Regions from separate parts of the Anoxybacillus sp. B2M1 genome, predicted to be linked through region 1. Evidence: a T-box and tRNA genes for the amino acid it is inferred to sense, from the RefSeq annotation. Region 1 holds a T-box; the other holds one or more tRNA genes.
What was found. The T-box of region 1 lies ahead of trpS (tryptophan--tRNA ligase). A T-box ahead of a tRNA ligase gene usually reads a tRNA of that ligase, here a tRNA-Trp.
Positions count from the first base shown of each region.

Region 2: it encodes a tRNA-Trp, which carries the amino acid that the T-box ahead of trpS (tryptophan--tRNA ligase) is inferred to sense. The anticodon was not compared.

Region 1 covers NZ_CP015435.1:1,811,369-1,814,842, forward strand. Annotated here, with positions in the region: gene GFC28_RS08755 (peptide ABC transporter substrate-binding protein) at 1-1,322, opposite strand, end outside; T-box leader at 1,848-2,084, shown strand; gene trpS (tryptophan--tRNA ligase) at 2,149-3,138, shown strand; gene GFC28_RS08765 (YjbA family protein) at 3,194-3,474, opposite strand, start outside.
Region 2 covers NZ_CP015435.1:192,344-195,817, forward strand. Annotated here, with positions in the region: gene GFC28_RS01040 (EAL domain-containing protein) at 1-193, shown strand, start outside; gene GFC28_RS01045 (hypothetical protein) at 238-519, opposite strand; tRNA gene GFC28_RS01050 (tRNA-Gly) at 801-872, shown strand; tRNA gene GFC28_RS01055 (tRNA-Pro) at 923-999, shown strand; tRNA gene GFC28_RS01060 (tRNA-Ala) at 1,011-1,083, shown strand; tRNA gene GFC28_RS01065 (tRNA-Ser) at 1,090-1,179, shown strand; tRNA gene GFC28_RS01070 (tRNA-Phe) at 1,453-1,525, shown strand; tRNA gene GFC28_RS01075 (tRNA-Tyr) at 1,538-1,622, shown strand; tRNA gene GFC28_RS01080 (tRNA-Trp) at 1,626-1,699, shown strand; tRNA gene GFC28_RS01085 (tRNA-His) at 1,710-1,782, shown strand; tRNA gene GFC28_RS01090 (tRNA-Gln) at 1,805-1,879, shown strand; tRNA gene GFC28_RS01095 (tRNA-Gly) at 1,883-1,954, shown strand; tRNA gene GFC28_RS01100 (tRNA-Cys) at 1,960-2,030, shown strand; tRNA gene GFC28_RS19100 (tRNA-Arg) at 2,036-2,133, shown strand; tRNA gene GFC28_RS01105 (tRNA-Arg) at 2,232-2,305, shown strand; gene GFC28_RS01110 (flavin monoamine oxidase family protein) at 2,526-3,474, opposite strand, start outside.

The DNA.
Region 1 (3,474 bases):
TGATAATCGCCAGAATGCAATTTGTCAATGTATACGTTCCATTCTGCATTTTCCAGCTTCACATTAATGCCTAGATTTTTCTTCCACATGTCTTGAATGGCCTGAGCAATTTTAGCGTGAGCGTCGTCCGTATTATAGGACAGAGTGATTGGCGGCAAATCTTTTACATCCTTTAAGCCAAGCTCTTGAAGACCTTTTTGTAAATACTCTTTTGCTTTTTCGACATCGTTATCTTTGAAATATCCCTTTTCATTTTCAGGGAACATCGTTGGCGGCACAGCAGCCATCGCTGGAATTTGCTCGCCTTTTGTCACGTTTTCTACAATCGCTTTGCGGTCGATCGCATATGTGAATGCCTTGCGGATATTCACATTGTTGAATGGTGGTTTTTCCGTATTAAATTTGTACCAATACGTACCTGCGATTGGCTGAACGTGCAATTTACCTTCTTTCTTTAACTGCGGCAAAGAGTCTGTCGGCAATTGGCCAGTAGGCATTCCTGCCCAATCTAGCTCTCCGTTGTTAAACATGGAAAGCTCCGTATTGGTGTCATTGACCATCGCCATGTCGATTTTCTCAAGCTTGACGTTTTTCGCATCCCAATAGGATTCATTCTTTTCAAGAACGATTTTGCTGTTATGCTCCCAAGTGACCATTTTGAACGGACCGTTTGAAGTGTAATCAGGCCCTGCGTTTTTATACCAGTCTGGTTTTTGTTGAGCCACTTTGCTGTTCACTGGATAATACGTATAGAACGCTGTTAATTCTAAAAAGTAAGGGGTTGGAGCTTCAAGAGTCACTTGCAGTGTTTTCTCGTCAAGTGCTTTTACGCCAACGTCCTCAGCCTTCGCCTTTCCTTCATTATAGGCTTGGCCATTTTTAATATAGTAAAGCTGATAAGCGTATTGTGATTCATTCTTTGGATCAAGCGCCCATTTCCAAGCATATTCGAAGTCTTGCGCTGTCACTGGGTCACCGTTTGTCCATTTTGCGTCGCGCAGCTTGAATGTGTAAGTCGTTAAATCATCGGAAACCTCGTAGCTTTCTGCAGCAGCTAATTCAGGTTTGCCGTCTTTAATGGTTGTCAACCCTTCGAATGTTTGGCGCAACACGTTACCAGAAACAGAGTCATTCGCCAAACCAGGATGTAGAGAAAACGGCTCAGTCTTAATGTTCACACGCAGCTCTTGCGGAACATCTGATTTTTTGCCTCCTGCTTTATCATCGCTGGCGTCATCTTTTTTGCTGAATCCGCCACAAGCAGCAAGGAAGAGACTAAGCACTAGCATTAAGCTGAACAAAAGAGATAGTCTTTTCTTCAATGAATTTCCCCCCTAGTAAAAAATTTTTATAGTCAAAAGTCCTACGTAAAAGCGCAGAACTTTTGGTACCCTAGTTGCATCTTGAGCCGGTATGTACAAGAGCCTAGATCCATCACTCTGGATGGAAAAATTTTATCTGCTCTACTACAGATCGAAAATATTAATATACTTAAAAAAGAAATCATTCTATATTTTTGTTTTTTCTGAATTTTCCATTTGTTAAAATTGTTTTTTTAACTTTATTTTTCAGCTAATTAGCATTTTATAGTTTTTTTTGATAAATGTAAATAAAAAAAATTACAAAATCACAAAAAAAAACTGAAAAAACAACAAATTAAAGCGTTTACATTTTCATTTTTTTAAATTTATCCTTTCATTACACTAGCAATTTATCACTTTAATTTAGGAAAGAGAATTTTTTGAAAATAATTTTTTCAATAAGCTTGATATAATAATACAGAAATAGGAAAATCGACGGTTATTTCTTGCACAAATGTTCTTCATGCATTAGAATAAAGAAAAAAACAGCATGCGATGAGAAAGAAGAGTACATGTTGTGATGCCTTCAGAGAGCTTGTGGTTGGTGGGAACAAGCGGCTAGCAATATGGAATGGGCTTTCGAGCATCTGGGCTGAACTGGAGAGTAGGCTCAGACGTCTGCCTTGCGTTACAGAGGCGCCATGCATGACACAGCATGGATCAGAGTGATTGCACGTTTCTGTGCAATAACTAGGGTGGCAACGCGGTCCTATCGTCCCTAATTTTCGCTAAGGGGAGATAGGGCCTTTATTTATGAGCAAATAATGGAAAAGGAGTGGTCTATCTCATGAAAACCATTTTTTCTGGCATCCAGCCAAGCGGAGTTCTCACCCTTGGAAACTATATTGGTGCCATGCGGCAGTTTGTTGAGCTGCAACACGAATATCAATGCTATTTTTGTATCGTCGATCAGCACGCGATTACCGTGCCGCAAGATCCAAAACAGCTGCGTCAAAATATCCGCAGCTTGGCGGCCTTCTATTTAGCGGTCGGCATTGATCCGAACACAGCCACTTTATTTGTGCAATCAGAAGTTCCTGCTCACGCGCAGGCCGGATGGATTTTACAGTGTCTTTCCTATATCGGGGAGCTTGAACGGATGACGCAATTTAAAGATAAATCGGCGGGAAAAGAGGCAGTGAGCGCGGGTCTATTAACATACCCGCCGTTAATGGCGGCTGATATTCTTCTTTATAAAACAGACATCGTTCCTGTTGGCGAAGATCAAAAGCAGCACATTGAATTAACTCGCGACTTAGCGGAGCGCTTCAATAAACGATACGGGGAAATTTTCACCATCCCTGAAGCGCGCATCCCAAAAGTCGGAGCGCGAATTATGTCATTGGCCGATCCATTGAAAAAAATGAGTAAATCGGATCCAAATCAAAAATCATATATTACGCTGTTAGATGATGCCAAAGCCATTGAAAAGAAAATTAAGAGCGCTGTAACCGATTCTGAAGGAACGATCCGCTACGACAAGGAAACGAAGCCTGGTGTTACTAACTTATTGAATATTTATTCCATTTTAGCAAATAAAACGATCGAACAATTAGAACAGCAATATGCCGGAAAAGGCTATGGAGAATTTAAAAGCGATTTAGCTCAAGTGATTATGGATGCCCTCGCTCCGGTTCAAGAGAAATATTATCATTTAATGGAAAGCAGCTCTCTTGATGACATCCTTGATAAAGGGGCAGAGAAAGCGAACCAAGTAGCAAACGAAATGCTCAAAAAAATGGAACATGCGATAGGATTAGGACGAAATCGAGGGTAACAACAAAGCAAAAAAAGGCAAGCCGCAACATCGGCTTGCTTTTTATTCAACCTCTTTAGTTAACCCGCGGCTCTTGCTCCATTTCCCACAGCTTTTCAAAAAATGGCTGTCCTTTAATCATTTTTTCGCATAGTTGAACGTGCTTTTCCGACCAATCGTATTTTGTTTCCTCATATAGCTGCTGCCATGCTTCTTCAAATGACATTTGCTGAATTAAAGGATATTTATGCGGCGCCCATTCCGTGTACCAATAGCGAATTTCTGCTACATTTTTCGTTGAATAAAGCTGATCCATCGCCATAAACAAAAGCTGTTTGAGTTGGCGCTCCTTCCGTG
Region 2 (3,474 bases), 1.6 Mb from region 1:
GGAGGAAGATCAAGCGATTGTCGCTTCCGTTATCGGTTTAGCGAAAAATTTGAAGTTGCGCGTGATTGCTGAAGGCGTGGAAACATTTCAACAGCTGCAAATTCTTCGTTCCCTTCATTGTGATGAAATTCAAGGATATGTTCTGGGAAAACCGTTAGCAAAGGAAGAATTTGAAAAAGGGTATTTAAAATAGCCTCCCTAAACAAAGGAAAGAGGGAGGCGATAGGTTGTCTAAGGCTATCGCTGAACGTATTCCATCACGTCTAAATGGAGTTCAATAAGCGCCAATTTTGTTTCATTGGCTAACGGCGAAGCCATAATGCGTTTAACAGCATAATGGAATTTTACCTCTGGAGCTTGACGAACGCGTGGATGAGTCATTTCATCTCTCAGCTCTTTTTCAATCGCTTCATGAATGAGCGCCTTACATCTTTCCTCTGTCAGCTCTTCCTCTTTGTTGAGCGAGCGATTGGACCAAAGTGACCGATAAGCTTCAAACAAATGCATAAATGCAGCCATAGAGATCCCCCTCTGTTGCGCAAAAGTACAAAATTCATTATACAACGATTGTATGATAAAATCATAAAAACAGATTATTCCGAATGTGGATGGCTCTAAGGCGTTAATTTAGGCAACGGCTAGATAACGATGTTTTTGACCAAAGTATATTGACAAATTATTTGTATCGATATAGAATGAAAATCGTCGCTATTTAGATATAGATAGTGATGGCTTGAAAAAATCATATTGACAATCTCACTTGTTTTATTATAATAATACTTGCTTACGTTTTTAAACACGCGGAAGTAGTTCAGTGGTAGAACACCACCTTGCCAAGGTGGGGGTCGCGGGTTCGAGTCCCGTCTTCCGCTTCAAAAGGATCTTTGTAATCGGTGCTCATGTGTGAATGGTTGCTTTAGAGCGGGAAGTAGCTCAGCTTGGTAGAGCACATGGTTCGGGTCCATGAGGTCGCAGGTTCAAATCCTGTCTTCCCGACCAGTTTCATTTTTGGGGCCTTAGCTCAGCTGGGAGAGCGCCTGCTTTGCACGCAGGAGGTCATCGGTTCGATCCCGATAGGCTCCATCGAATGGAGGAGTACCCAAGTCTGGCTGAAGGGGTCGGTTTCGAAAACCGATAGGGGTGTCACAGCCCGCGGGGGTTCGAATCCCTCCTCCTCCGTCCTATACATATCGCATGATTAGATGTCATACATATACGTGATAGCGGAATCACAGACGTTTTATTGAAATAATTTTAAAGATATACATATGTTTAACTGTTTTCGGTGAATTCGCTTTGTTGTATAGGAAAGCAAAGGGGATTTATGGTCAATTGGTCTGGAATGTGCGATCAATGACCCGTCGCTGATGTCATATTGACAAAATAGTCGTTGTGCACCGTATTTTAATGTACGGATGCGAATAAACATCCAACCAATGTACATCGTATCATGGCTCGATAGCTCAGTCGGTAGAGCAAAGGACTGAAAATCCTTGTGTCGGCGGTTCGATTCCGTCTCGAGCCATTTTTTATAGCTGGAGGGGTAGCGAAGTGGCCAAACGCGGCGGACTGTAAATCCGCTCCCTGTGGGTTCGGCGGTTCGAATCCGTCCCCCTCCACCAGTTAGGGGCATAGTTTAATGGTAGAACAGAGGTCTCCAAAACCTCCGGTGTGGGTTCGATTCCTACTGCCCCTGCCATTTTAGTATGGCGGCTATGGCGAAGTGGTTAACGCACCAGATTGTGGCTCTGGCATTCGTGGGTTCGATTCCCACTAGTCGCCCCTTGATGAATATGGAGAGGATTGGGGTATAGCCAAGCGGTAAGGCAACGGACTTTGACTCCGTGATGCGTTGGTTCGAATCCAGCTACCCCAGCCAAATGCGGAAGTAGTTCAGTGGTAGAACACCACCTTGCCAAGGTGGGGGTCGCGGGTTCGAGTCCCGTCTTCCGCTTTGATGGCGGCATAGCCAAGTGGTAAGGCAGAGGTCTGCAAAACCTTTACCCCCGGTTCGAATCCGGGTGCCGCCTTTGTTGCGAGTGTAGTTTAGTGGCAAAACTTCAGCTACGAGCGATGCGTCATTGAATATGTGACGAGTTGCTGATGTCGTGGGTTCGAGTCCCGTCACCCGCTTGTGGCGGTCCAATGGATCGACGAACCGTCTCATTGCTCTGTTTTTCGAACCAATGAAAGAGGCATAGCAAATTGCTTGCGACAGAAATGAGGATGATGTCCCAGTAGCTCAGTAGGATAGAGCAGCGGCCTTCTAAGCCGTCGGTCGGGAGTTCGAGTCTCTCCTGGGACGCTGAAAAAAGGGGTTTCCTATAAAAGGAAGCACCTTTTTTTCATGAGCAAAAGCAGCTCTTTTGCTTCAGGTTAGTTCGATGGGTCTTTTGTAGTTGTTCCTTTAGATAGGTCTGAGTTCTGAAATCGTACCATGTTGAGCGATTTGAAGGGAAGCCGTATTTTTATTGAAGCTGTAGTTTGCGCGTTGGATCATTGGTTGCTTCTATATGGCCCCCTGATTATTTTAGCGTGGTTTGCGCTTCAAGGTAGGATTTTGGCACTTTATGGACTTCGTATGCTGTACAAATTCCCGACTCAATCGCCCCTTGGATCCACCCGTGAACCGTTGAAGCGTGTTCTCCTGCAAAATAGACTCTTCCTTCGGGAGAACCGATATATTGCGAAAGCTCAGTGACTTGCTCGGGCTTAAACATCGTAAACGCCCCTCCAGAATACGGATAACGAACCCAACTATGGCTAATTCCTGTTTCGAACTCATGATAAACCTGCTGTCCATGAATAACAGCCAAGTTTTTAAGGGTATACTCTAGCCGATTTTCATCACTTAAACTATCCCATGGTATCGTATCGTCTTCCCATGTGTAGCTGGCCAGTACAACTCCTGGACCAGAGCTTCCCAGTCCGTGGCTTGGATATTGAGTATAAGTAATTGGAAGATCAGAGATAGTTCGACCGCCAAACATTCCTTCTTTTTCCCAGAAACGATGTTTAAATTGAATACCAGTTTTCGTGGAACCGACATAGTGAAGCTCGCGAATCGCTTTCCACTTGTTTTGGGAAAAAGAGTTTCTTGGCTCGATCTCTACAAATTGTAAAATCGAAAATGGAATGGTCACAATGACGAGATCGCCTGTAATTTGAAATGGCTCTAAAATTTTGGTATGCACGGAATGGACGGTCACCTGATTTTGATTTTGTTCAATTTTTCGAACCTTTTGTCCATATAAAATATCATTTTGCAATTGTGGGACAAACGCTTTAGGAAGCTGATCGTTTCCGCCAGTAATCTCATAAAATTTAATGTTTGGGGTAAATAGCACCATTAATTCGCGCAGCATTTCCAAAAAAGAAAGCTCTGGAAATCCTTCTACTGTCTGAATGGATTTAATCATATCAATAGCGCCGCGAGACAGCCTCATTCCAAAAGGATTGTATCGCAAGTAAGTA